DNA from 3 places in the Oscillibacter acetigenes genome. Region 1 is predicted to be linked to each of the others. Evidence: predicted binding sites of a transcription regulator. Region 1 holds the regulator's gene; each other region holds the start of a gene.
The links. The regulator Rex, encoded in region 1, represses fermentation and respiration genes when NADH is low (regulators of the CRP and FNR family bind a similar motif). The targets are predictions, from matches to a motif close to ATTGTTAANNNNTTAACAAT.
Positions count from the first base shown of each region.

Region 2: the regulator Rex is predicted to act here: its motif matches at 9,385-9,404, upstream of OCV80_RS07025 (butyryl-CoA:acetate CoA-transferase).
Region 3: the regulator Rex is predicted to act here: its motif matches at 9,807-9,826, upstream of OCV80_RS11770 (acetyl-CoA C-acetyltransferase).

Region 1 is NZ_JAOQKG010000008.1:187,006-191,750, forward strand. It holds gene OCV80_RS15955 (gamma-glutamyl-gamma-aminobutyrate hydrolase family protein) at 83-790, opposite strand; tRNA gene OCV80_RS15960 (tRNA-Arg) at 854-930, opposite strand; gene OCV80_RS15965 (redox-sensing transcriptional repressor Rex) at 1,291-1,920, shown strand; gene OCV80_RS15970 (S-layer homology domain-containing protein) at 1,947-3,038, shown strand; gene OCV80_RS15975 (hypothetical protein) at 3,120-3,275, shown strand; gene OCV80_RS15980 (manganese efflux pump MntP) at 3,350-3,922, opposite strand; gene sfsA (DNA/RNA nuclease SfsA) at 3,935-4,615, opposite strand; partial or broken rRNA gene rrf (5S ribosomal RNA) at 4,671-4,745, opposite strand, start outside.
Region 2 is NZ_JAOQKG010000003.1:67,071-79,072, reverse strand. It holds gene OCV80_RS07080 (YicC/YloC family endoribonuclease) at 1-179, opposite strand, end outside; gene OCV80_RS07075 (J domain-containing protein) at 209-868, opposite strand; gene OCV80_RS07070 (DUF5685 family protein) at 865-1,770, opposite strand; gene OCV80_RS07065 (SoxR reducing system RseC family protein) at 1,775-2,185, opposite strand; gene OCV80_RS07060 (CdaR family protein) at 2,182-3,504, opposite strand; gene cdaA (diadenylate cyclase CdaA) at 3,494-4,378, opposite strand; gene OCV80_RS07050 (aminotransferase class V-fold PLP-dependent enzyme) at 4,482-5,606, opposite strand; gene OCV80_RS07045 (DUF3343 domain-containing protein) at 5,603-5,854, opposite strand; gene ispF (2-C-methyl-D-erythritol 2,4-cyclodiphosphate synthase) at 5,936-6,421, opposite strand; gene ispD (2-C-methyl-D-erythritol 4-phosphate cytidylyltransferase) at 6,418-7,146, opposite strand; gene OCV80_RS07030 (CarD family transcriptional regulator) at 7,213-7,710, opposite strand; gene OCV80_RS07025 (butyryl-CoA:acetate CoA-transferase) at 7,977-9,323, opposite strand; gene OCV80_RS07020 (bifunctional 4-hydroxy-3-methylbut-2-enyl diphosphate reductase/30S ribosomal protein S1) at 9,513-11,468, opposite strand; gene OCV80_RS07015 (lysophospholipid acyltransferase family protein) at 11,465-12,002, opposite strand, start outside.
Region 3 is NZ_JAOQKG010000005.1:175,850-187,851, forward strand. It holds gene OCV80_RS11740 (TnpV protein) at 163-507, opposite strand; gene OCV80_RS16690 (DUF4368 domain-containing protein) at 504-3,494, opposite strand; gene OCV80_RS11750 (PcfB family protein) at 3,491-3,979, opposite strand; gene OCV80_RS11755 (DUF6017 domain-containing protein) at 3,986-4,879, opposite strand; gene OCV80_RS11760 (coiled-coil domain-containing protein) at 5,578-7,461, shown strand; gene OCV80_RS11765 (helix-turn-helix domain-containing protein) at 7,534-7,743, opposite strand; gene OCV80_RS11770 (acetyl-CoA C-acetyltransferase) at 8,324-9,580, opposite strand; gene OCV80_RS11775 (peptidylprolyl isomerase) at 9,873-10,952, opposite strand; gene mfd (transcription-repair coupling factor) at 11,068-12,002, opposite strand, start outside.

The DNA of each region.
Region 1 (4,745 bases):
GAGGTTTCCTCTGGCTGAGTGAAAGCGGCAACAGAAAGAAATCCCCCGTCCTTTGGACGGGGGGTAATTCTTCGATGGCAGCTCATTTTTGTTGGACAGCCCCGACAAACGCCTCAAAAATTTTCCTGCTGGACTCTTCCTGCAGGGACATCTCCGGATGCCACTGGACGCCCCAGACAAAGGTCTTGCCGGGCAGATACATCGCCTCGATGAGGTCATCTGTGCTGCGGGCCATTTCTACGAGACTGGGGGCTAAACTCCTGATCGCCTGGTGGTGACAGCTGTTCACCTCCAGTTCCGTCTTTCCCAGCAGAGAGGCCAGAGGCGTCATCGGCCATATATGCACCGTGTGGGCCATCCGGTCGTAGGGCGGCTTCATGGAATGCCCGATCTCTGACGGGTGCTCCGTGGGCAGGTCCTGATAAAGGGTTCCGCCCAAGGCTGCATTTAGGAACTGAATACCCCGGCAGATGCCCAGGATGGGCTTGTCCCGCTCCAAAGCCTGTCGGAGTAACTCCTGCTCCAGAGCGTCCCGGGCAGGGCACAGCTCGCCGCAGAAGGGCTCCATGGCCTCCCCGTACAGCTGGGGATCGACATCCTGCCCACCAGTAAAGAGAAAACCATCGCAGAGATCCGCGAGCTGGGCAATATCCGCCCCATTGGTTGTCAGCGGCAGGATGACGGGGATGGCACCGGCTTCCTTCACTCCTTCCAGATACCCCGGCAGCATCCAGTAGGACTTCTTTTCCTCGTCCCACAGGGGCGTTACCCCGATGATGGGTTTCTCCATAGTTCATCACCTCTGATTGATAAAAGCAAAGAGGCACTCGAAATTCGAGTGCCTCTTTGCACGTGGTACGCCCGACTGGATTCGAACCAGCGGCCTTCAGAGTCGGAGTCTGACGCGCTATCCAACTGCGCCACGGGCGCATACCTAAACTATGTTCTATTATAACACGGGATTTTCAAAATTGGTAGTCAAATAGTAGTCAACGGAAACAGAATTTTTTCTCTCTGCCCGTTAAAACCAAAGACTCCCAACGCTTTGCGCCATCTCTCAACTGAACGAGCCTGAAATGTCGGAGTCTGACGCGCTATCCAACTGCGCTACAGGCGCATACATCAACATCTTCTTCAAACAGCTTATTTAGTATACCAACATTTTTCCGCTTTGTAAAGCTTTTCTTGAAAAAATTTTTCTTAAAAAGATTGTTAAAAAAATTGACAAGTCCCTGATTTTGGTCTAAACTTAATTGAGAATGATTTAACAAATAGCAAGGAGTGACTTATATGCGAAAGGAAAACATCTCCGACGCCGTGATACGGCGTCTGCCCAGATATTACCGCCAGCTCACAGACCTCTGCAACCGCGGCGTCGTGCGCATCTCCTCACACTCCCTGGGGCAGGAGATGAACATCACCGCCTCTCAGATCCGCCAGGATTTCAGCTGTTTCGGTGAGTTCGGCCAGCAGGGCTACGGCTACAATGTAGAAGAACTGCGGGCCGAGATCGGTCATATCCTGGGCGTGGACAACAACCACCACCTCATCATGATCGGCGTTGGCAATCTGGGCCACGCACTGCTGCAGAACTTCCCATTCTCCCAGAGTGGGTTTACGGTGGACGCAGCCTTTGATGTCTCCCCCGCCGTGATCGGGACTGTGGTGAATAATGTGCCGGTATACGCCATGTCCGAGCTAGATCACTTCCTACAGGACCACCCGGTGGACGTGGTGGTGCTGACCATTCCCCAGTCCGTGGCCCAGGACACCGCCAGCCACCTCATCAATCTGGGCGTCAAGGGCTTTTGGAACTTTACCAACATTGAGCTCAGCAGTCAGCTCCCGGATGTGCAGTTTGAGAACATTCACTTCGCAGACAGCCTCCTGACCCTCAGTTACCGCATCGCCAACCGCTGACGCTCCAGCGTGGAAGGGAATCATCTATGACAAGGAAGACCAAGACTGCCCTCATCACCGTCTGCCTCTTACTTACCGTCACCGTTGTGTACGCCTTGGCCGCGGCCGGCGGGGCCTCCGATCCGCTGGCCTCCCTCTCCTATCTCACCGGCACTTTCACCGATGCGGTAGACCAGCGGGTGGAGGAAAAACTGGATGCCTCTGACCAGGCGCTGCTGAACGGAGACGCGGCTCCTTCCGACGGCGGGGCCGCCACGTGGATGGAGACCCGTCTGAAGGCAGGCGACGCCCTGACCGGCTCCACCGGCACGGGCGTCCTGTTGCTGGCGGGCGGTATGCAGGTCACGTTCAACTCCGGCGCTGTGGTGGATGTCACCACAGGGACCATCGTTACCAGTGGCAGTGCCCTTACAGCCAGCCACCGGTATCTGGTGGCTGAGGAAACCACCGCCGTGTTTACCGTCACCTCCAAGACGGCGGTTGTGGATTATCAGGGCCCCTACGCCTTCAGCTACTCCACCAACACGGACTACAACGCCATTGCTGTCGCGCTCAAGACCATGCACCTGTTTCAAGGCAGCTTCACCGGCTACGGAGATGGATATGACCTGGAGGTCGCCCCTACCCGCCTGCAAGCCCTCATCATGTTCATCCGCGTCCTGGGCGAGGAGAATGATGCGCTGGCCTACACCGGCTCCACTCCCTTCACGGACATCACCTCCGGGACCCAGAGCGAGAAATACGTGGGCTACGCATACAGCAAGGGCTACACCAACGGATACTCCGCCACCACCTTCCGGCCCAGCCAGACGGTGACAGCCAGCCAATACATGGAGTTCATCCTCCGGGCACTGGGATACAGCTCCGCGGACAACAAGGACCTCTCCGGCACACTGACCAATGCCTTGACCAATGGCGTCATCACGGAGGGCGAGCTGGCCGCCCTGCAGGGCGGCACGTTCCTCCGTGCGGATCTCGCATACGTCTCCTACTACGCGCTGGATGCCGCGGTGTCCGGCAGCAGGCAGACACTGGGAGACACGCTGATGGACAAGGGCGTCTTCACCGTGCGGGAGAAACAGGCGGCCGACGCACTCGTCACCAGCGGCCGGAAATAAAACCGGAACCCCTTTGCCGGTCCGGCATACTATGGATTGAGACCGGTTCGGTCGGTCTACGATTTCATAGGAGGTTCCGGTATGTGCAATAACGGCTTTGGCGGCGGCAACTGCTGCTGGATCATCATTCTGCTGATCATCATTTGGTGCTGCTGCGGCAACGGCAGCTGGGGCGGCAACGGCTGCGGCTGTGGCTGCAACAACAACTGCGGCTGCAATCCCAATCCCTGCTGCTGAGATTTCATAAGATAACCAGCGCCCCGGGCCAAATGGCCCGGGGCGTTTTCCACTTCGCTGTTTTTTATAGGCGCTTACAGGATCCCCAGGTGCTCCAGAAGAATCTTTCCACCCAGAAGGATCAGGATCACACCGCCGGCGATCTCCGCCCAGCACTGGAGGCGGGCGCCGAAAAAGGTCCCGATCACCACACCCGCCAGGGAGATCACAAAAGTCGTGCAGCCGATGACCGTCACAGCAGGCAGGATGTCCACGTTCAAAAATGCAAACGTGACCCCAACAGCCAATGCGTCGATGCTGGTAGCCACCGCCATCAGCAGCAGCTGCTTATAATCCAGCGTCACACTCACCGCACAGGCCGTCTCCTCCGCCTCCCCTTTCAAAGACTCCCACACCATCTTACCGCCGATGAATGCCAGCAGAAAAAAAGCCAGCCAGTGGTCCAGATGTTGGATGTACCCGGCAAATTGGGCGCCCAGCAGCCAGCCGGCATAGGGCATCAGCGCCTGAAATCCGCCAAAAAACAGCGCAATCACAGCCGCATAGCGCAGATTCAGTTTTGGCATACAGAGTCCCTGGCACACCGCTACAGCAAAGGCGTCCATCGAGAGCCCCACGCCGATCAACAGCAATTCCAAAAATCCCATATTGCCGCTCCCTTATAATACCACCGGCACCGGCTGGTGGATAGTTAAACTGTCCGGCGTCACCAGGCAGTCATAGGCGTACACTTGGACACCCCAGGCAGCTGCCTCCCGAAGGGCCGCACCGAAGGCCGGATGGGTGGCGTCGTTGGGAGAGAAGCGATCCACGCCGTGCATCTGGATCACAAAAAACAGGGTAGCGCCCATTCCCTCCCGGACAGCCCGCTGTAACTCGTGAATATGCTTCACGCCCCGTTCTGTCGGCGCGTCCGGAAATCGGACAACACCGTTTTCCTCCAGGGTAACACCCTTGACTTCCACCAGGTGCAGCCCGGCTTCTGTTGTCAGCGCAAAGTCCAGACGGGACTCTCCATAATGATATTCCGGTTGAATGGACTTTAGATCTGGCAGGAAATGTCCTTGGGCGGCCCACTCCTGAAAAACACGATTTGGGGCCTGCGCATCCATATTGATCAGCAAGGCCCCTTTCTCCACGGCGATAAGGTCATACGCTGTCTTTCTCGCAGAATTTGCGGCCTTTTCCAGATAGACCGCTGCTCCCGGCACCAGCAACTCCCGGCAGCGTCCGGTGTTTTTTACATGGCAGATCTGCAGCCCGTCTTCTGTCTCCACATGAGCGATAAAACGGTTGGGCCGCCGTAGAAATCTTCCTTTGACCACTTGATGATATTGCAAAACGATGCCTCCCATGCGACGAAAAAAGGCCACATCAAACGATGTGGCCTCTCAGTGTTGGCGCTACCTATCTTCCCGGGCCGTCACCAGCCAAGTATTGTCAGCAGGAACGAGCTTAACTGCCGTGTTC
Region 2 (12,002 bases), on a different contig from region 1:
CCCCGGGACACCGCCTGCTGGACGTGCTTTTTCACTGCGTCCTCCGCAAAGGCATACATCCGGGGCATCTTCACGGTGCAGTCCAGATACCGGTTGTTGACGGAGCGGACCTCCACCGTGATGTCCCGCTTGTGCAGCTCCTGTCTTGCCCGGCCGTAGCCGGTCATGCTCTTAATCATGTGATCCCTACTTCCTCTCTTGTGGTCTCTCAGCAGCAGAACCAATAGCCGCCGCCATTGCAGAGCGCCCAGAGACAGCACAGGCTCATACAGGGATTTCCGCCGCACAAGGTGCCGAAACTCCCGCCGCCGGGGCGGTATGCCGTGTCGTCCGTGCCCTCCATATACTCCAGCGCCTGCCGGTACTCGGCGTTGGTGGGGTCCATCTGGCAGGCGGTCCGGTAGTACCGCAGCGCCTCGTCCAGCCAGCCCCGGCGGTAGCAGACCGCCCCCTTCAGGAAGTTCCACTCCGCATTGTGGTCGCTGTAATTGGCCAGCAGCGCCTCCGCCCGGCTGATGTTGCCGGTGTTGATGGCGATGCGGGCCTGCTGGAGCACGGAGCTCTGACCGCTGTAACTCTGGGAGCCCCCATATCCGCCGTAGCCCTGATAGCCGCCGTACCCGCCGTAGCCGGAAGCGCCGTAAGAGGCCCCGCCGGAGCCGCTCCCCCGCTTGCCGGAGGCCCGCTCCTTGGTGATCTGCTCGTAGGCGGCGTTGATCTCTTTCATCTTCTCCTGCGCCAGATCCGCCAGCGGATTGTCGTGGTAGTTATCCGGGTGGTACTTCCGGGCCAGGTCCCGATATGCTTTTTTGATCTCCTCGTCGGAGGCGTTCTCCGACACACCCAGTATCTGATAGGGATCGTTCATGTGGTCTCCTCAGCCTTCTTGTGTTTCTTTCTCTGTTCTCTGGGGGGCATTTTGTGGAAGGTGCCCTCCAGCACGGCCCGGCCCACGGCAAAAAGCCCGGTGTACACCGTACTCTCCAGCAGGGGGCGCCAGACGCCGAAGTCCCACAGCTCAAAGGCCGTGGCGATCATGTGGATGGAGTGGTCCAGCGTTCTGGCAAAGGCCCGGCGGCTCTCCTCGTCCCATTTGCCGTCCCGCAGGCCATAGCGCAGGGCCACGGGATTATAATTCCCGGAGACGGCGTCTTTTTGCAGGTCGTCCGCCGCGTCGATCAGATACACCCACCGGCCCAGGTGGTAGAGCATCTGCTCCAGCACCCGCCGCCGCACCGGGTCCTCCACCCCGGCAGCCGCTGCCGCCAGCAGCTGGGCAAAGGTATCTGCCGCCTGATCCATGGAGGGACAACACTCCCCCTCCAAGCGGCTCAGAGCCGCCAGCTGTTCCCGCACCCGGCCGTCAAACTCCGGCCGGGCCGCGGCAGCCTTTCGATAGCCGCCCCGCAGTGCGGCGGCGGAGACCCGGTAGCCCAACCCCTTCCAGAGGCCGTGGTCCTCCACGCCGTCCCGCAGCTGCCAGTAGGCCAGAATCACGCTCTCATCCGCCGCCAGCTCCAGGGCCGCGGTTGCGGGCTGGTACGCCCGGAGCCGGACGGGGCTGGACACGCACCGCCTCCGGCAGGGTGCAGCTTCTTCCGGATCCGACAGCAGGATGGCCAGATAGGTGAAGTCGTAGTTCAGGATCATCCGGGCCGCCGGGCCGTACCGCTCCCCCAGGGTGTGGCACAGCCCGCAGTATGCCCGCCGGAACCGGTCTGCCTCCTCCTGAGGCAGGATCTCCAGCGGGGGGCGTACATAGCCGAACACCGCCTCAGAACACCCGGACGATGTTGAAGGTCAGGCCGCCCCTGGCCCGCAGCCTGCGGTCATAGAAGATGGCAAAGACGATGCCCGCCGCGAATCCGGCCGCAGCCACCGCGTACTGCGCCGCTACGCTGTCCGTCAACAGGGACATGATGACATACCCCGCCAGGAACAGCACCACCGGGATCAGGTACACCAGTACCACGATCCGCAGCATATTCTTGGTGCTGCTCTCCACAACCACCTTCTGTCCGGGCCGGGCGCCGATGGGGTTGCTGGCCCGGGCGTGGACCGCCGCGCCGGTGACGCCGCAGCCGGCGCACTCCTCGCAGTCGTGTCCGCAGGCGGATTTCCGGGGTACGGAAATCTCCGCGTGGTCCGCATCTAAAATTCGTTCAACTGTTGCGATCTGCGTCATGTTGTCTCGTCTCCTGTATCTGGGGTCTCCCCGGCGGGCGTATCAGGCTCCGCCGGCTGATCGGATGTCTGTTCAGAAATGGTGACACGCACCTGATACGTCCCGCCGGAGACGCCCACGTCGTGCCCCACCACCGTCACCTCCGCGGGGACAGTGTAGGTGCCCACGGCGGAGCCGAAGTCCGCCAGGTCCACCGTCACCAGAATGTTGTCCGAGGTAATGGCCCCCACATCCCCGCTGGTGCCGAAGATGGACACGGCCAGCTGCTCTGTCAGCAGGTCTACGGTCCGGTCCTCCGGCGCGTTCTCCAGAATGAAGTTGGTGGCCGTCACCGTGGTGCGCTGCATATCCTTGAAGGAGATGCGCAGCGTGGCGCGTGTGACGCCGCTGAGATTCTCGCATCCCTCCGGGATGGGAATGGCATAGCTGTAATTGGTGGTGCTGCCCAGCTCCGCCAGATTGAAATCGTCCAGAACGATGCTGTCCATGCTGTTCAGCACATCTGCCGGGCCGGACACCAAGATGGTGGACGGCTCGATCCCCCAGTCCACGTTGTACATGCGGGCGCCGGCGGACTCCACGAAGTTCATGGTCAGCTGCAGCTCCCGGGTGACATATACCGGCAGCGTCACCTGAATGGTCTCCTCTGTGGTCTGGAGGCTCGTGTTCTCCAGCAGCTGGTCGTTTGCGTCATAGAACTGGATGGGCAGCTCTCCCGTGACCGTGGAGGTGGCGTCCTCTCCCAGATCCAGGGTCACCTTGGCATAGCTGACGGCATCCACATCCTCCTGATCGCCCCGGACCTCGATCTCCGTGGGGCTGACCTGCAGCTCTCCGGCGGAGTAACCCTCTGCCACATTGCCGGAGATCTCGCACCGGACATCCACCGTCTTGTGGTACAGCTCCGCCACGTTGATGGTGATGACGGAGGGCGTCCGGTCGCTCACCGTAATATTCTGCCGGAAATACTCTTCCGTATAGCCGTAAATCACCGAGGTCACCGTCTGCACCCCTGTCCGGCTCACATTGGAGAGATCCACTGTCACCCGGATATAGTCTTTGTCCAGCAGAGCCAGGTCAAACGCGGTCCCTTCCATCTCCAAATCCACGGTGCTGACGGTATCCTCGTCCAGCAGCATGAAGCCCCGCTCTGTAAGGACCGTCTCCCCAGTGTAGGTGATGGGCACATCCCGGAACCACTTGGTATGCATCACCGCACCGCCGTTGTTTCCGAAGTTGTCCACGAAGATCCACACCACGATGGCCGCCAGGATGCACAGGGCGAGATACACCGCCTTCTGCTTGGGATTACTTTTCATGGTTGTCGCCTCCCGTGCTTCCGGCCCGCAGCAGATTCATCAGGCTGAACTTGGGCTTGTCCTCCCCGGCCTCCTGCGGAAGCAACTCGTTCCGCAGGATATTGGCCAGCGTCTCCGGCTTGAGGTGCCGCTTGAGCATTCCCCCGATGGCCACGGAGATGGACCCGGTCTCCTCGGAGACGATGACCACCACGGCGTCGGCGTTCTCGCTCATGCCGATACCGGCCCGGTGGCGCATCCCCAGCTCCCGGGAGAGGTTCACGTTCTTGCTGAGAGGCAGCATGCATCCGGCGCCAAGCACCCGCCCGTTCCGGACGATGACGGCGCCGTCATGCATGGGGGCCTTTACAAAGAAGATGTTTTTCAGTAATTCGCTGGAGACCGCCGCATCCAGCACCGTGCCGCTGCGGACCATGTCGTCCAGCAGGTTTTCCCGCTCGAACACGATCAGGGCGCCGGTGCGGGACTGGGACATCTCGGTGCAGGCCAGCACCGTCTGGTCGATGGCCTGTTCCACGGCGGTGCCGGCCTCCGCCCGGGAGAAGAAGGCGATGAAGCGGCGGCTGCCCACCTCCTCCAGGATGCGTCGGATCTCGGGCTGGAAGAGGACGATCAGCGCCACCACGCCCCACCTCACCAGCTGGTTCATGATAAAGTTGATGCTGTTCATATTCAGGACCATGGACAGCATCAGCGCCGCCAGAAACACCAGCACGCCCTTGAGCAGGCTGGCGGCCCGGGTGCTCTGAATCAGCGTCAGAGCCTTGTAAAACACAAACACCATAATCGCTATATCCAAAATGTCCGTGACCTTCAGCATCATCAGATACCGGCCGATGATCCCGGGCAGTGTGGAGAGCGTGACAAATTCCATTGGACGTCATCATCCCTTTCAGGCCATGAATATCTAGATTATATAAAATCTGCCTGTAGAATGCAAGGCAAACCAAGCTAAAATTCACGGTCTGTTCAGAAAGTCACCTCAGGATCTCCCCCATAGCCACTAGGAAACGGGATACTTCCTCCCGCGTGTTCCAGTGGGAAAAACTCAGCCGGACGGTGCCGGTGTCCAGCGTCCCGGCGGTGCGGTGGGCCAGGGGCGCGCAGTGAAGGCCCGCCCGCACGGCGATGCCCCGGTCTGCCAGGGCCGCGCCCAATGCCTCTGCGTCCATGCGCTCCGGGACAATGGAAAGCACCCCCGCCTGGGCCGCCAGGTCTGGCAGGGCAAACACCTGCAGTCCAGGGAGCCGCCTCAGGCCCTCCGCCGCCTGGAAGGTCAGCTGCCGCTCTCCGGCGCAGATGGCCTCCGGCCCCAGCTGGCGGACGAATCGGACCCCCGCCAGCAGCCCTGCGATGCCGGGCATATTGTGGGTGCCCGCCTCCAGCCGATCCGGCAGGAAGTCCGGCATCTCCTGCTGGATAGAGATGCTGCCGGTGCCGCCCTCCAGCAGTGTGCGGACGGGGACGTCCTTCCCGCACAGCAGCACGCCGGTCCCCTGGGGGCCGTACAGGCCCTTGTGGCCCGGCATGGCGATGAAGGCCGCCCCCAGGGCCGTCATGTCCAGGGTCAGCATCCCGGCGGACTGGGACGCGTCGATGATGAAGGGTACCTCCCGCTCCCGGCAGATAGCGGCGATAGCCTCCACCGGCTGGACGAAACCGAATACGTTGGACACGTGGTTGCAGATCACCGCGTCCGTGCCGGGCACGATCAGGCGGTCAAAGGCCGCCGTCACCGCTGCAGGCTGAAACAGGGGCGCCGCCGCCACGGACACCTGGGCTCCCAGGGCCGCCAGGGGCCGGGTGACAGCGTTGTGCTCATATCCGGAGATCACGGCTTTCCCGCCGGGAGGCACCAGGCTCTTGATGGCAATGTTCAGGCCGTGGGTGGCGTTCATGGTGAAGGCCACCTGCTCCGGGTTCTCCAGATGGTACAGCTCCGCCAGCTCTGTCCGGCAGTCGAAGGCAGCCTCCGCCGCACGCATGGCGGCGGGGTATCCGCCGCGGCCGGGAGAGCTCATGGTGGCCATGGCGTCCCGCATGGCGTCCGCCACAGTCCGGGGCTTCTGGAAGGTGGTGGCCGCGCTGTCAAAATAGATCACGGTCTCACCTCCCGGAACGTCCCCCGCTGGGTCAAGAATATCTGAACAGGGTCCAAAGATTCCCTGTGAAGGGCCGTCAGGGCAGCCGTCAGGTCGGAGTCCGCGATCTGCACGGCGTAGGCGCAGCCCCGGTCCGTCAGGTCCCGGGGGGCCCGGAAGATCCGGCTTCGGATCCCCGACCGGGCCAGCGCCCGCTGCATCCGCTGGGCATAGGTCACCGAGCGGGCGATAATCAAATAGTGCTCCACAGACACTCCTCCTCTCTACCCATTCTATGGTCGGGAGGCGCGGACGTGCGAAAAGGACGCGCCCGAGGCACGTCCTTTTTTTCAAGGGAGCCGTTCCAGCAGCGCCACCGCATGGGCCGCCATGCCGGAGCCGTCCCCGGTAAAGCCCAGATGCTCCTCTGTGGTGGCCTTCACATTCACCCGGTCCGCATCCGTCCCAAGAGCTGCGGAGAGGTTCGCCTCCATCTCCGGGCGGTAGGGGCCCACCTTGGGGGCCTGGGCGATGAGGGTGGCGTCGATGTTCACCACGGCCCATCCTCTCTCCTGCAGCAGCGCTGCCACCTGCCGCAGCAGCTCCAGGCTGGAAATACCGGCGTAGCGGGGATCGCTGTCCGGGAACAGCTTGCCGATGTCCCCCAGCTTGGCGGCGCCGCAGAGGGCGTCCATTACCGCGTGGGTCAGCACGTCCGCGTCGGAGTGGCCCAGCAGCCCACGGTCCCAGGGGATCTCCACGCCCCCCAGCACCAGCCGCCGCCTCTCCGTCAGCCGGTGGACGTCATATCCATGTCCGATCCGCAGATTCGTCATATCCGATCCTCCCTGGCCTGCAGAATAGCCTCCGCCAAAATCAGGTCTACCGGAGTGGTGATCTTCAGGTTTTCCTCGTCCCCCTCCACCAGATAGACCCGCTTGCCCAGCCGCTCCACGGCGGAGCAGTCATCCGTTATGGGGATGCCCCCCTCAACAGCCGCCTGAAGCGCGGCTTTCAGCAGCGCGCTCTCGAAGATCTGGGGTGTCTGCACAGCCCGCAGGGCCGCCCGGTCCAGCGTCTCCGCCACCGTGCCGTCGTCCCGGACGGCTTTGATGGTGTCCTTCACCGCCACCGCCGGGGCCGCCGCCCCGCAGCGGGCGGCCTGCTCCGCCACATCGTCGATGAGCTCCGGCGTCACCAAGGGGCGGGCGCCGTCCTGCACCGCCAGCAGCTCCATGCCCTCCCCGGCCTCCAGTGCTGCCAGAAGCACCGAGTGGGCCCGGCTCTCCCCACCCCGGATCACCTTGGTGCATTTGGTGATGCCGTAGGTCCTGCACAGCTGGGAGATCTCCAGAAAGTCCTCCTCCCGGGCGGCTACCACGATCTCGTCGATCCGCCGGGCCATCTGCAGGGCCGTCAGTGTCCGGGCCAGTACAGGAATGCCGTCCAGGGGCTGCAGCAGCTTGTTCACCCCGCCCATGCGGGAAGAACTGCCTGCCGCCGCCACCAGCGCGGCGCAGCAAGGGCGCTGGGCATCCCGGAATTTTTTGAAAAATGCCATGATCCGACCTCCCTGGAAATTTCTCCTGAAACAGCAGAATGTTCGCGGACATGGTCCGCGAACACGTTATCTCTGGATCTCCGGTGTCTGGAGCATGGCCTGCTCCACACGCCGCTCCACCTCTTCATAGCCGCTGTCCTCTGCCAGCACCAGCTCCGACAGCAGGATCTGGCGGGCCGTATGAAGCATCTTCCGCTCCCCATTGGAGAGGCCCCGCTTCCGTTCCCGGAACATCAGCCCCTTAATCACACGTGCCACCTCGTACAGATCCCCGCTCTTCATCCGCAGCAGATTTTCCCGGTACCGCTTGTTCCAGTTGCTGCTCTCCTCCACCGCCAAAGACGGGATAGCGGCAATCAGGGCTTCCGCCTCCGGCCGCTGGATGACCGAGCGGACTCCAATCGTCTGGCTGTTGGCGGTGGGGATCTTCAACAGCAGTCCACCCACCGGCATTTTGAACACATAGTAGTCCTGTGTACTCCCCGCGACCTTTTCCTGAACGATGGCGTCGATCACGCCGGCCCCATGCATTGGATGAACGACCAGATCCCCAACGCTGAACATGGTAAACTCCTTCCCATTTCCGCCGGGCGGTGACTGGAACCCGCTCTCTCTATTTCCACTTTTCTGTTTTCATAAATTTCATTATACCGGCTTTTCAGCAGCTTTACAAGCTTATTTTGAAATTTTTTTACTATCTTTTCCAGTGCCTTACACTTTCCGCAGAGAATCATCCACCCGCGGCAAGGGCATCAGCTCCTCCAGACACAGGTCCCCCCTGTACAAAAGAGCCGGACGGCAGATATGCCGCCCGGCTCCGGAGGATTTTGTTATCTCTTGTTGGAACGGCGCCAGATGTGCATCTTCTCCGCCTCGGCGATCAGCTCCTCGCGGAACTGAGGATGGGCGATGGCAATCAGGCCCTCGGCCCGCTCCCAAGTGGACTTGCCCTTGGCGTTGAACTTGCCGTACTCCGTCACTACATAGTGGAGGTTGGTGCGGGTGGCGGTGACCACGGACCCCTCCAGCAGCGTGGGCCGGATACGGGACTTCAGCTGGCCGCTTTTTTTGTCCATGTAGGAGGAGGAGCAGCAGATGAAGCTCTTGCCACCCTTGGACAGGTACGCGCCCATGACGAAGTCCTGCTGGCCGCCGGCACCGGAGATATGGTGAATTCCAGAGGACTCAGAGGACACCTGGCCGTACAGGTCGATATCCACGGCGCCGTTGATGGAGATGAAGTTGTCGATCTGAGACACCCGGGCAATGTCGTTCACATAGCTGACGGGAGCAGCCATGCACTCAGGGTTGTTGTCGATGAAGTCATACAGCTTCTGTGTGCCCGCCGCGAAGGCATAGGTCTGCCGGCCCCGGTCAAAGGGCTTGCGCAGGCCCGTGATGCGACCGGCTATGGACATGTCCACGAAGGCGTCCACGTACATCTCGGTGTGCACGCCCAAATCCTTCAAGTCGCTCTCGGCGATCATCTTGCCGATGGCGTTGGGCATAGAGCCGATGCCCAACTGCAGGCAGGCACCGTCACAGATCTCCGGCACCACCAGTTTGGCCACCGCCATGTCCACCTCACTGGCGGCTCCGCCGCCGCCCAGTTCATCCAAAGCAGGGTTCTCTCCCTCCACGATCATGTCCACGTCGTCGATGTGGATGCAGTTCTCAAACCCGCCCAAGCACACGGGCATGTTCTTGTTGACCTCCACGATGACGGTCTTGGCGCACTCGCACACAGCCTTCAGGTGGGAGCCGCCGGGACCGAAATTGAACCAGCCGTGCTCGTCCATGGGGGCCACCTGGAACATGGCCACGTCCAGGCTCTTGATGCAGTTGCGGTAATACCCCGGCAGCTCAGAATACCGCAGGGGGATGTAATAGGAGAAGCCCTCGCTCACGGCCTTGCGCTCGATGCCGCCCATGTGCCAGGAGTTCCAGCAGAAATGCTCCGCCGCATTGGGCACATCGAAAATGGCGGGCTTGTGGGTCAGGATACCGCCCCGGATCTTCACGTCGGTCAGCTCGCCCATCCGCCGGGCCAGCGCCTTATCCAAGGCATCCGCCGAGCAGACGCTCCAGCCGTAATCCACCCAGTCGCCGGACTTGACGGCCTTGACCGCCTCGTCGGCCGTTGTCAGCTTCTGTTTGTACACTTCCTGGTAGCTCATGTTGATCTTCCTCCTGTAATTCCCGTTTGTTGTATGATGTCATCGGTGTTGTCTTACATTGATTGTCAAGAGTATAACATACCAGCCCTTGAAAAGCAATCCATACCGTGAAAAAAATCACAAAATTTTCAAAAAAAGGCAGGCCCCTCACCGGAGCCTGTCTTTTTTAGGTCTGGAAATCCGTGCGGATTACTCCTCCACAGGAGCTTCTTCCTCCTCAGCCGCGGGAGTCAGCAGGGCGCGGATGGACAGGGAGATCTTCTGCTTCTCCTCGTCGATGGCCGTGATCTTGGCGTCCACAATCTGGCCCTCGGAGAGGACATCCTCAGGCTTGTCGATGCGCCGGTCAGCAATCTGGGAGATATGGATCAGGCCGTCCACGCCGGGCACGACCTCGGCAAAGGCGCCGAAGGTCATCAGCTTGACGATGCGGACAGAGGCCACGTCGCCCACCTGGTACTTGTCCATGAACACCTGCCAGGGATCGATGCTGTGATCCTTCACGCCCAGGGAGATCTTCTTCTTCTCGGGATCGAAGGAGATGACGTACACGTCCATGGTATCGCCCACCTTGCAGACCTCGGCGGGGGTCTTGATCCGGCTCCAGCTGAGCTCGGAGATATGTACCATGCCGTCCACGCCGCCGATGTCCACGAACACGCCGTAGCTGGTCATGGACTTGACGGTGCCGGTGTAGTGCTTGCCCACTTCGATGTTGGCCCACACCTCCGCCTGGGCGGCCTTCCGGGCCTCCTCAGTGACGGAGCGGATGGAGCCCACCACGCGCCGGCGGGCGCGGTTGACCTCGGTGATCCGCAGCTGGACCTTCTGCTTCACCATGGCAGACAGATCGGCGCCGCGGGGCTGACCGCTCTGAGAGGCGGGGACGAATACCCGCACACCCTTGACGGACACCACGATGCCGCCCTTGTTCTCCTCGGTGACAGTGCCCTCCAGAACGGTCTTCTCCTCCACGGCCTGCTCGATGTTCTCCCAGACCTTGGCAGCGTCCAGACGCTTCTTGGACAGCTCTGCGTAGCCCTCCACGTCGTTGACGCGGACCACATAGGTCTCGATCTGGTCGCCCACGTGGATGATGTCCTCCGCCTTGACATTGGGGTCATCGCTCAGCTCACTGAGCTTGATGTAGGCCGCCTGCTTGGCGCCCACGTCCACCTGCACTTCGGTGGGGGTGATGGCGGTAACGATGCCGGTGACCCGGTCACCGTTATTTAAAGTTTTAAAAGACTGATTCAGTAATTCCTCGAAGGACTCCTCTTTGCCCTCGGCCGCCTTGATTTCTTCGCTCATCGTTGCATATACCTCCTTAATGATGCCCGCAGGCGTGGAGGCACCAGCCGTAAGGCCCGCAACAGTACAACCATTGAAAAAATCCGGCGAGAGCTCGTCCGCGCGTTCAATCTGGACCACGCGGGGGCATCTCCTCAGGCAAATTTCCGTCAGATGTTTGGTGTTGGCGCTTTTACGGTCTCCCACCACGACCATCACGTCTGCTTTGCCGGCGATTTCTGCCGCCTCAGACTGACGTTCATGCGTAGCATTACATATTGTATCAAAGATTTTTACGTTTGTACACTGTTTTTTTATGATTTTCCAAGAAGTTTCAAAAAGTTTTCGGATGCAGGTGGTCTGCGCTACTACGGTAACAGGGATTTCCCGACTTTTCTCATCCCCGTCCAGCCAGGCCTCCACGGCCTCCGGCCCGTCGAACACCAGGGGCTGGCGGCACCAGCTGGCCACCCCCATCACCTCCGGGTGCAGGGGTTCGCCGATGATCACCGGACGGCGGCCCTCCGCCTCCGCCTGGGCCACTAGGCGCTGGATGCGGATCACATTGGGACAGGTGGCATTGACGCACCGGACGCCCCGGGCCTCCAGATCGTCCAGCACGGATTTCAATTCTCCATGGGATCGGATCACCACCGTGTCCCCCGCCGCCAGGCCAGCCGGGTCCTCGGTCTTCCGGACACCCCGGCGGGCCAGATCCTCCACCACGTGGGAGTTGTGGATCAGGTCTCCCAGCATCCAGCATCCGCCGGTCTCCTCCCCGGTCTTTGCCGCCAACTCCACCGCCCGCTTCACGCCGTAGCAGAATCCGGCGCTCTTGGCCAAAAGGACCTTCATCGCGCCTCCTTCCCCAGGGCGTAGGAGCGGCGGAGCACCTCGTCGGCGATGGCCTGGACCTCCTCCGGTGAAGGCCGACGGCTGGTGGCCTCCGGCCGGTATGCCTGGCCGAAGATGATGCGGGTCCGGCGAAAGAGGCGTTTGTTCCCCTCCACGTACACCGGCACGAACTGCGCCCCGGAACGGATGCCGATGACGGCCACACCACCCTTGGCGGGCAGAGCCCCCTCGTGTTCCACCCGGGTTCCCTCCGGGAATATCAGCAGGTTGTCCCCGCTCTTGATAGCCTTCAGGGCGGTTTTCACCGCCTCGATGTCCCCCTCGCCCCGGTCAACAGGGAAGGCGCCCAGCTTCCGCAGTACCCAGTCAAAGACCTTGTTGCAGAACAGCTCCTTCTTGGCCATGATGTGGAGCCGGTAGTTCACCGGAACCTTCAGCGCCACCAGCACCGGGTCCCAGTTGCTGTTGTGGTTGGGACACAGCAGGGCGCCGTGCTCCGGCAGGTTCTCCCGCCCGATGATGGTGACCGGGTGA
Region 3 (12,002 bases), on a different contig from region 1:
TACTAATATGGATTTTTTCATACAACCACATTCTCTTGTTAGATTCTAATTTTCCGTTTTCTTTATTCGCATAAATTGTACCATAAAACTCGTGAACAATTCTACCGCAACTTTGGACTACATGAGAAAAGTCCGAACAGTTTTCTGCCCGGACTTCCTCGCTCAATCATAAATCAATTCCGCTTTCACAACTTCCTCTGCCTGTACCTTGCAAGCGTTCATCTGCCGCACCCATTCCATTTGGTTTTCGGCTTTCAGTTGCTCGGTCACGCCGTTTTGCTCTGCCAGTGACCGCACGATCAGCTCCATGCGATTTTGTGCCGCTTCGTCAATCTCGGCGCAATGCTCAAAGAGCTTGTCGGATAGCACCAGCTCATTGAACAGTATCGGGCGGTGCATTTCCAGATACGCTTTGCGGAGTCTGCCGTAGTGCCCGAGGGGCTTGGTCTTGCGGATAATGATGTTCGGGATAAGATAATCGCCGTTCTGTGTGTAAGTGATATTCATGCTGTTTGTACTCCTTTCATCGGCTCTCTCTGCGGTAAACTGCTGACCGGGACGAACACGCCCTTTGCAATATCCTCCGCACGAATGGCGGCTTTCTTGGCTTCGATTTCTGCCTTTTTTCTCCCCTTGATTTTGTCCTCGTATCGCTTCTGCGCTCCGCTGGCTTTCCGCTTCAAGTAGTTCTGATGAAGCCTGTCCTTGCGTTCCTCACGCTTGCGGATTTCCTCTAATTCCTCCGGGGTAAGCTCCACTTCGCCAAACGCCGGTGGAACGAATCGCCCAACAAAATTGAAGTAAATCTCGACCTCCTGTGTGGTCTGTATACTGCCTTTACGGTCACGCTCATGCACAAGGATTTTCTCGATAAACTCGTTGAGCATGGCAATGGTCAGCTTGTCGAAGTTCTCATACTTATCAATCAGAGCGATAAAACGGTCAGCGTCCTTTTCGTGCTTCTCATAGCTCTTGACAGCCTTTTCCAGAACAGAGATTTCGGCGGTAAGCTCGGTCTGCTCCTTTTCATATTGAGCGTCCAGAGTGGCATATCTGCTGTCAGACAGCTTGCCTAAAATGTTGTCCTCATAGATTTTGCAGAGCAGGACTTCCAGCTCGGAAACTCTCTGCTTTGCTGTGGCAAGGCGTGTTCGCTGTTTTCTGACCTCTGCTGTCTGCTGGCTGGACTGCGCTTCCTGCACCACACGGACAAACTCGGCTCGGTCATGCTTGGCATACTCGGCAATAGCTTTCAGCATTTCAGAGACAAGGGACAGTACCACATCTTCATTGATACGGTGCTGTGTCGTGCAGAGCTTTCCAACTGGGACTTTGCTGTATTGGGAACAGGTATATTGAGAAATACGCTTGCCGTTGTTGGTACGGTGGACATACATCTTGCCGCCGCAATCGGCACAATAAAGCAAGCCTGTGAGGGGAGCCGCTTCGCCCCAGCCGTCCGGGTAGCGTCTGACATTCCCACGGATTTTCTGCACAAGGTCAAAGGTCTGCTGGTCAATGATAGGCTCATGGGTATTCTCGAAAATTGTCCATTCGTCCTCCGGGACATAATGGCTTTTCTTGTCCTTGAAGTGCTTTCGGGTCTTGAAATTGATGGTGTGTCCCAGATACTCACGCTTTTCAAGAATGTTGCAGATGGTGGAAGAACCCCAGCCGTACACATCTTTGAAAGTCTTGTTTTTGTTCACGCCCTCGCCGTGTTGGGCAAGGTAAGCGGACGGAATGAGGATTTTTTCTTCTTTCAGCTTGCTGGCGATCTGATACGGACCGTAGCCCTCAATCGTCATGGCAAAGATGCGCTTGACCACATCAGCGGCTTCGGGGTCAACCAACCATTGGTCTCTGGCTTCGTTCCAGAGATAGCCGTAAATGACCGTGCCTGTAAGGTGCTTGCCGGACTTGCCTTTTGACTGGAAAGTGGAACGGATTTTACGGCTGGTGTCTCTGGCGTAATACTCGTTCATAATGTTGCGGAAAGGGGTAAAATCATCGTCCCCTCTGGCACTGTCCACGCCGTCATTGATGGCGATAAGGCGAACGCCACGCTGACGCAGGATTTCCATAATCTGACCGACTTTCAGATAGTCACGACCCATGCGGCTCATGTCCTTGATACACAGGTACTCCACATTCCCGGCTTCAACCTCTTTCATCATTGCCAAAAATCCGGGGCGATCAAAGCAGGTGCCGCTAATGCCATCGTCTGTGAAATGGACAATGTTTGTAAAGCCCTGCCGTGCGGCGAACTCCTCCAACATAGCTTTTTGATTGGAAATGGAATTGCTCTCACGCTGTTGGTCATCATCTTTGCCAAAGTCATCACGGCTCAGTCGTTCGTACAGAGCAGTGATTTTCTCGTTTTTTCTCATAACTTGCGCTCCTTTCTTCGGTTTTAGGTTGTGTGTTCTAAGAGACTTCCCAACCGCTTGATTAAGAAGTCTTTTAGAGCATACAACACCGGCGGCCAATTTGAATTTGCGGTACTGCTTCACGGCGAAGTGGTCCGGGTGCTCTTTCTCCAACTTGGCAAAGAGCAGGTCAACCGGGCTCTGAAATTCCTCGTCATCCTCTCTGGCCTCGGATGCGTTGATGAGCTCCAGCAGCGTGAGGAAGTTCTTTTCCTCCGGCTCCGCCTCGTACCAGATGTACCCAATCAGGGCACAGTACAAAAGGCGCTCGGCCTTCACCCAAAAATCTTCGGAGGATTTTTCCCCGTCGCCTTTGGTGTTGGCGATGATGACATTGACCAATTTGAGGACGTCTTTCTCTGACCGAATGTAGGCGAAGGGGTTGTATTTCATGCTCTTTTTGAAGTTGATGGTGTTGAGGACCTTGATGTGGTACGGCTCATAGATGACCTTCCCGCGGGCGTCCCGCATGGGCTTTCCGTTCTCGTCCAGCTTGGGGGCGCCCCGGCGCAGCATGGTTCCCACCTCGGACAAAAGCTGTCCTTTGGGATCGGTGACCACATAGCTGCTGTGCATCTGCATCAGGGAGGGCTTGACGAAGAAACGGGTCTTACCGCTGCCGCTGCCTCCGATGACCAGGATGTTTTTGTTCCGGGCGTACTTGGGATTTTTCGGGCGGCTGGACATGGTGAGCTTTTCCGTCTGGGTCAGAGGGATGTTCCAGTCGGGGACCGGATCGACATAGGGGGCAATATCCGCCGCCGTGCCCCATCGGGCGCTGCCGTACTCAATGCCCTTGCGGTATTTGCGGACGTTTTTCCCTTTGGCGTATACCGCCAGCCGAACGATGACCGCCCCGACGATACCCGCCAGCAGGTCCAGCGGATGCAGGCTGGGCAGCCCAGAAGAAAACGCCTCCGTAAAGCTCTGGCTCAAATGCAGGAACTTTTCAGAGGCGTCAAGGCCGGGTGCAAAGCGCACCGCCTGGCAGAGCTTATCAAAGAGATAGACAAACAGCAGATACGGGAGATTGAGGAAGAGAGCCTTTTTCCAGGTGTCGGTCATAATTCCACACCCCGGTCTTTGGTTTTGACTTTCTCCCGCTGGCGGTGTTGGGCTTTGGCCTGTTGCTTTGCCTGGTCCAGCTCCTTGCGGATGGAGGGCTTTTTCTCTTTCTCCAGGTTCTTTGCAGAAAACTCCCGAAAAGCCGCCGTGATAACGTCGGCATCCCGGCCCTTGAAGAACACTAGGTAGCGGGGTATCTCGCCGCTGGTGTCCTTTTTCAGCGCGAAGTCAATGCCGTACTTCTTGGCGGTGGCGGAAAAGGCCCGGATGTTCTGGTCAGTGATCTCGATGTTTGAAACGCCGGTATTGTGCTTCATCAACTGCCGGAGGGTCTGCTTGCCGTGGTGCAGCTTGGTCTTGTGGCCGGTCACTCCTTTCTGCATCTCGTCCAGCACTTTTTTCATGGCCTGTTGCAGCATCCCGGCGGAGAGCTTTGTAGCCTCCACACAGAGGGCAACGGTGCGCTGGGTGACTTCTTCCTGCATGACCTATCATCTCCTTTCTCCGCTGCCGTAGAGGTCGTGGTTCACCAGGGACGCATAGTAGCTGTCGATGGTGGCCGGAGCGTTATACAGAGCAGCCAGCAGATATTTCTTGATATTGCGGACATAGGTGGTGTTGTCCCGCATCCGGTCCAGCACATACTCGATGTGGGAACTGTTCAGCTTCAGAAATCGGGATTTGACCACCTCCGCCGGGTAGTCGTCCCCGGCAATGCGGATCGTCTCCCTGCGGGAACAGACGGTATCCACCATGAGCTCCACCAGCTCATTCAGCATATCCCGATCCAGCCGGTCATCCCGGCATAGATAGTCATACTCGATGTTCTCCAGAATCAGTTCCCGATAGCTCTCTCGCTCCCGCATCCAGTCCCGTCCGGTCCGGTTGGCCCCTGCGGGGGTTTGGGGGCTTGATTGGATTGGATTTGATCCTTCCGTACTTGATGAATCAGTATTTTGTTCTTCAGGATTTCTTTTCTCTTTATTTAATTGCGGCCGGTTTTCCAGACATGGGTTATCCATATCCGGGTTTTCCGTATTTGGACAAGCCGTATCCGGCTCATCCTCACACGGCTGGCCCGTGTCCGGGGGATGGGGTGTCTCGTAGATGACATACTCCACATCCACGATCTTGCCCTTGCTGTCCCGGAGCCGATTGCGGACTATGTACCCGGCCCGCTCCAGCTCCTTCAGGGCGGAACCGATGCTGTCCGTACCCTCCTTGCAGATTTTGGCCAAGCCTCTGGTGGTGTAGTTCCAGTCCTCTGGCAAGGACAGCATCATGGAGAGCAGCCCTTTGGATTTCAGCGACAGCCCCGCATTCCGCAGGTGGTGGTTGGACATCACCGTGTAGTCTCGGGTTTTTTCAATGCGAAATACCGCCATGTTATCACCTCCTTTCAGCGGTTTGGAAAAGTGTTCGTTTTTGGGAGAAAGGCGGTATCTATGCCGCCCGGATACCCCGGAGAGGAAAACCTATGGGCGGGGACTTCCGGCTGACTGTGGGAGAAAAAACATGGGATTTTCGACTCCTTTCGTGTCAGTTTTGACTTGGTAATCAGAATATCGTTGTGGTAATCTCAGAGCCAGAATAAATGATACAAAGATACAAATGGATATGAAAAAAGGCCATAGGACTAAACCTATGACCTTTAAACTGCTCTGTTCTTGAGATTTACAAGGAAAGTCGATTTATGTCAGAAATCAATACTCATAGAATTGAAATTTACCTGAATTGGATTTATACTTTAAAATGAAATTTACCCCAAAATAGATACAGAGAGGTAACAGCCATGAGCTCATTTTCGACAATAGCCTGCTATGCTGCTCTAAGTTCCTGTTCTAGAGAAGATATACTCCACGCTTATGCCAGAATGATTGCGGCTCTCATACAGAGAAATAGATACAAAACATGCGATATAGACACTCTATGTAAAGATTTCAAAGCCTATTATGGCTTTTCAGTTCCCTATCATCCAATGCAAACAATTCTTTCTACATGTATTAACTTTGGGTTTCTAACATATAATTCCTCTATACATCAGTTTGTCCCTGACTATGCCCATATTGATGAAGAGGACTTTATGGATATTGTTGAAAAAACAGACCAAAAATATCGAGAAATCCTTGCTCGATTCAAAGTTTTTTTGCAACAAGAGTATAACATCTATTCTTCTGATGAAGATATGGGTGACAAAATACTTGCATTTATTGAGCGATATGGCATTAAAACTAAAGTAGATAGAAGGGTGTTAAGAGAAGTCAAAGACGATTATTTGTTTGCAGCTTTTTTGGTCCATTGTGAAGAAACAGGTCAGGCCGACATTTTGGACTATTTGAACGATTATACCATTGGCCTAGCATTGTCGGAAGTCTTTGCATATTGTGAATCTCCTCAATCTTATACAGCTAAGGACGCATGTGTGTATTTGGATACTGGCTTACTGTTTAAGCTATTTGGTATTGATAGCTCTGACCGTGCTGATAGCTATGAACTATTTGTCAGAAATATCCAAAAACTAGGCATGCATGTCAAGGTATATGATCATACCGTTAGCGAAATGATCGGCATCATCGAAGGTTCAAAGTCGTGGATTAACAATCCCAATTATGATGCAACGCTTTCTTCTGAAGCAACTTATTTCTTTGTACGCAATCAGTGGAGCATAGATGAAATTGATGAGTTCTCTTGTAATGTACGAACTCGCTTAAAAGAAGATTTTAATATCGTTATAGACAATATGCCATATCCCAAAGTGGAAGATATACAGACTCCGACAGAAGCAATTATTAAAGAAATGATTGTCTCGGAATACAAAGAATCGAACCCTGATGTCCAAATTGATGATAAGGATTATAGTATTAACCAAGATGCTAAATCCATTTTCTTTACTCAACATAAAAACAATACAGTTGTTCCGTATCATCTAAATGAGGTCAAAAACATTTTTATCACCGGAAATAGATCATTGGCACGGGTTGGATATAAGATTTCTCTAGAATTTGCTGGATCAAAGGATTTCTTTATACCAACCGTTATGACCGACATTAAATGGGGAACTCTTGTCTGGTTTAATAGCCCGTCTACACTATCTTCGATTAATAGGCCCCGGCTGGTTTCTGCTGCATATGCTGCATTTCGACCTTCTAATGATGTTACAAAAAAATTAAATGATGCGCTAATAAAGTTGGAGAAAAAAGGTGATATTACTCCGGAGCAATGCTATTTCTTGAAAGTTAGCCCTGTTGCTCAAAGAATTCTCGGAAAACTAACGGCAAATGCTTCTGATAAGATTATAGACTCCACACCGCTAGAAATTCTAAAGGAAATTCGTCAGAGTGCATATACGGAAGGAAGCATATCGCGCCAAGAAGAAATTGATAATTTAACAAGGAAAAACGAAACGGCAGAGTTTGAACTTGCAAAAGCTAAACAACAAAGGATTATTTTTGAGTGCCAGCGGAATGTTGAGGTATTAGAGAAAGATAGAACGGACGTAAAGAAAGAGATAGAAGATGTTTCTGAATTTCTGAGTGAACAAGATCAGGTAAAAGATGCAATTGATAAGTCTGTCAACAAACAAATTTTAGGGTTAAAAATAATAATAACAATAGCATCGTTAATAGCAATAGGACTTGCAGTTTACATTGGCACAAATTATTCTGAAGTATTAGGCATTATTACGGCTGTAATTTCAATATTCATAATAATTTTGACGATTTGGAATAAAGACGAAATCAAAATTCTTTCTCTAATATCAAAAGCGAGAAAAGCACTGTTTAACCGCCAAGCGAATTTGCGGCGCTATTCAGCGGAAAAGGTGGAATATGCTGTGCGCCAAAAAGAGAGTGCCGAAGAAAAACTTGCACTCATAGAAGAAAAATTAAGAGCGGCTCGCAGAGAGTTACATCAAGAAAGCGCAAAACTTGATAGATTTTCTGCAGATATTTCAATACTGCAAAGCTAAAAAACCAGGTCCTTTTAAATTGTCTACTATATTAAATTGCCGCAGACTAACAGCCTGCGGCAGTTTAAGCACTTATTCCGTTTCGTCGTCCAGCCCCTCTGCCTTTAGCCAATCCTCAAAGGACTTTCTGGAGATGCGAATCATGTTGCCGATGCGGATTGTCTTGAACGCTCCGGAGTTGGCTAGTTTATAGGCCGAGGCGCGGCCGATACCGAGAATGGCTGCGATGTCATTCACGGTGTATGTTCTGCTTTGGGGCATCCCTTTTTCGTTGGTGCTCATAAAATGATCCTCCCTTGCTAATAGCATTTTCAAACGGCCCCTGGAAGCCCTCTGTCACAAGGGGTTCCTGCTAATACCTTGCTAATACGACATTTGAAAAGCCGTTGTAAGGCAGCATATTTCAGGGGAATTTGTGCAAATTGACCTGCCTCCAGGCAGCACAATTTGCGAAGAAACAACACGGGAAGATATGATATGAACAATTTACGAAATGGTACGCCGTACTCCTAAGCGGTAGGCCACCAGTTAGAGTCTGGTCAGGGGTGCCAAGTCAGCCGCTGTAAGCCAGTTTTCGGCTTACAGCGGCCTTCTTATCCGTTCCACCGCATTCCAGCGGCTGCCAGGTGCCTTTCATAGCGCGGTCCCTGCAAAAACTCCGGCTGATGTGCGATCCGCAAACTGCTGGGGCATCCTCTCAGGCCGCCTCCAGGCGCTTTTATACCCTCGTCCTCCTGCCGTTCTGCTGGATGGCGGCCCTGCGGCACGCCGCTTCCCGGCACAAAAAAAGAGGCGCCCCCGGCTAATGGCCGGGGACGCCTTTTCACATCCAGCGGAGACGGTGCTCTGCCGGAAGATCAATTCAGCACTTCTCGAACACGGTGGCAACGCCCATGCCGCCGCCGATGCACAGAGTAGCCAGGCCCTTCTTGGCCTCGGGCCGCTTCTGCATCTCGTGCAGCAGGGTCACGATGATCCGGGCACCGGACGCGCCGACGGGGTGGCCCAGGGAGATGGCGCCGCCGTTGACGTTGACCTTGCTCATGTCAAAGCCCAGCTCACGGGCCACGGCGATGGACTGGGCGGCGAACGCCTCGTTGGCCTCCACCAGGTCGATATCGTCGATGGTCACGCCGGCCTTGGTCATGGCCTGACGGGAGGCGGGCACGGGGCCGACGCCCATGATCTTGGGATCCACGCCGCCCTGGCCCCAGCCGATCAGCTTGGCCATGGGCTTCAGGCCGTACTTCTCCACAGCCTCACCGGAGGCCAGCACCAGTGCGGCGGCGCCGTCGTTGATGCCGGAGGCGTTGGCGGCAGTCACGCGCTGCTGACCCTTGTCGTCGGTCTCCTGGATGCCGGTGGGCTCAAAGGTGTGGACCACCTGGGGATTGGGGGACTCGGGGCCCACGGGGAAGGCGCCCTTCAGCTTGGAGATGCCCTCGGCGGTCACGCCGGCACGGGGGAACTCGTCCACCTTGAACTCCACGATGTCCTTCTTGACCTTCACGGGCACGGGGACGATCTCAGCCTCGAACTTGCCAGCCTTCTGGGCGGCCTCGGTCTTCTGCTGGGAGGAGGCGGCGAACTCGTCCATCTCCTTGCGGGTGATGCCCCAGATGTCCGCGATGTTCTCAGCGGTGGTGCCCATGTGATAGTTGTTGTAGGCGTCCCACAGGCCGTCCTTGATCATGGTGTCGATCATCTGGGTGTGACCCATCCGGGCGCCGTAGCGGCCGGTGGGAACGGCGTAGGGAGCGGCGCTCATGTTCTCAGTGCCGCCGCAGACAACCACGTCGGCGTCGCCGGCCAGGATGGAGCGGGCGCCCTCGATCATGGACTTCATGCCGGAGCCGCAGACCATGCCCACGGTGTAAGCGGGGACGGAATAGGGGATGCCGGCCTTGATGGAGGCCTGGCGGGCCACGTTCTGGCCCTGGGCGGCGGTCAGGATGCAGCCAAACATGACCTCATCCACCTGCTCGGGCTTCACGCCGGCACGGTTCAGAGCCTCTTTGATGACGATGGCACCCAGATCGACGGCAGGGGTGTTCTTCAGCGCGCCGCCGAAGGAACCAATCGCGGTTCTGCAGCAATTCACAACATAGAGCTCTTTCATGATCTTCCTCCGTTTTTATAAAAATATGGGATTGGCAGCTCCGACGGCTCTTCGTCAGGCGCTGCCGCAGACGCCAATCACAAGTTGAGGGTGGCGGCGAGAGTTTGTCAAAAGAAAAACATGATTGCCAAATTTTTGACAAATGCTCATACACCAACCGCTTGCTGATTTGATTATACTGGGTTTTTCCTGCCCCGTCAATGCAAATTTCTGTGAAATTCGAAAATTTGTTAAAACTTTATCAAAACCTCTGCGAATTTCGTCATTTTGCCAAAATTGGCACAAACACCCATCAGGCAACCTCTCCGCCGGAGGCATCCAGCTCCGCCCGGGCGGCGATGAGCTCGTCGTAAAACCGGCTCACATCCAGGTCCGCATAGGTGCGGGTGGTGGAGATGTCCGCGCTGTCCGCCGCAGCCTGGAGCAGGGCGTCGAAGTAGTCCGGGGCCACGGCCTCCAGGTCCACGTGCTTGCGCAGAATCAGGTAGAAGCCGTCATCCGCCTCCACCACGCCGCTGAACTGGCCCTCCTCCAGGGCCTGGGCCGCCTCCTCGCAGGCGGCGGGCAGCGTGCCGTCCCCCACAGTGAAGGTGTATCCGGACGGATGCTGGTCCCGGTCCGTCTCATCGCTGTAAGTGGCGGCCAGGACAGCAAAGTCATGGGCAGGGTCCGCGCTGCCGTTCAGCTTGGAAAAGGCCTCCTCCGCCCTGGCCCGGCAGGCGGCCACGGCCTCCGCGTCCGCCGGGTCCGCGGCGGCGGTGGAGAGCCAGATGTGGTCCACGGTGAGGTAGCCCTGCTCCTGGGCAAAGGTCTCCAGGTCATGCTCCGCGGGGGCCAGCTCGCTGCCCTCCGTGCAGTAGAGGTCGTACAGGTGCTCGTAGAGATAGTAGTCCCCGGAGATGGCCTCCGCTTCCGCCCGGTCCAGCCCCATGCGGGCCAGCACGGCCAGATAGGCCTCCTCCCCGCCGTACTGGGCCGCCCGGGCCGCCCACTCCCGGTCCATGGCAGTCCGGTCCTCGTCGGTGAGGGTGCAGCCGTAATCCTCCGCCCAGGTCTCCACTGTGGCGTACAGGGCGGCGTTCTGCAGCGCCTGGTCCTTGGCGTAATCCTCCAGGCTCTGGCCGGAGACAGTGTCCCCCCACTGGATCCCCTCCCCGCTGTCGTAGTAGTCGGCAATGTAGTCGCAGGCGTAGGCCAGCCAGTAGAGGTATCGCTGGGCGGACACGTCCCGCCCGTCCACGGACAGCAGCACAGTGTCCGGACGGATGCCGGACGCCTCGCAGAGAAGTCCCCCCTCTGTGTCTCCGCCCCCGCAGGCGGTGAGAGAGATGGCGGCCCCCAGGGCCAGGCAAAAAGCGATGCATCGTTTCATCACGGTTCTCCTTTGTCATTCCTCGCAGATTCCGTGGAAACGCCCCGCACAGGACAGGCGGGGGACGTCCCACCGCCACCATCCTATGCGGGGCATGGCAAAAACATGATGAAACTTACGGGGTCCCGCCCGCGGCCTCCTCCGCGGCCAGCTTCAGGTCCTCCACCAGGTCCCGGGCGGCCTCCAGCACATCCTCCCCGGGCTTGAGCTTCAGGGTGAGGGCAGGGATCTCCCCCGCCGCCAGCGTCAGCCGCTGGCGGTACTTGGCGTGGCCGCACACCGCCACCAGGGCCTGTGGGTGGAACACTCCCAGCTGCAGCCGCAGGAGGCTGCCCTTCTGGGAGATATCGGACACGCCGGCCTTGGCCGCGGCAGAACGCAGCAGGGCCACGTCCAGCAGGGCCAGAACGGACTTGGGCGCCTCGCCGTAGCGGTCCAGCATCTCGTCCAGCAGATCCGAGGCGTCCTCGTCCGTGCGGATGGCGGCGATGCGGCGGTACAGGTCCATCCGCTGTTCCGCCGAGGGGACGTACCGGTCCGGGATATGGGCGTTCACCGTCAGGTCGGCGGCACACTCCGTCTCGATCCGCTTCTCCTCGCCACGCTCCTCCAGGACGGCCTCCTCCAGCAGCTTCAGGTACAGGTCGTAGCCTACGCTCATGAGATACCCAGACTGCTCCGGCCCCAGCAGGTTCCCCGCGCCCCGGATCTCCAGGTCCCGCATGGCGATCTTGAAGCCAGAGCCGAACTCCACATACTCCCGGATGGCCGCCAACCGCTTGGCGGCGGTCTCCTGCAGCACCTTGCCCCGGCGGTAGGTGAGATAGGCGTAGGCCCGCCGGGCGCTGCGGCCGATGCGGCCCCGGATCTGGTGGAGCTGGGCCAGCCCCATCTTGTCCGCGTCCTCGATGATGAGCGTGTTCACGTTGGGGATGTCGATGCCGGTCTCGATGATGGTGGTGCAGACCAGGATGTCCGCCTCCCCGTCCACCATGGCCTGCATGACGGAGGACAGCTCCTGCTCCGTCATCTTCCCGTGGCCGGTGACGA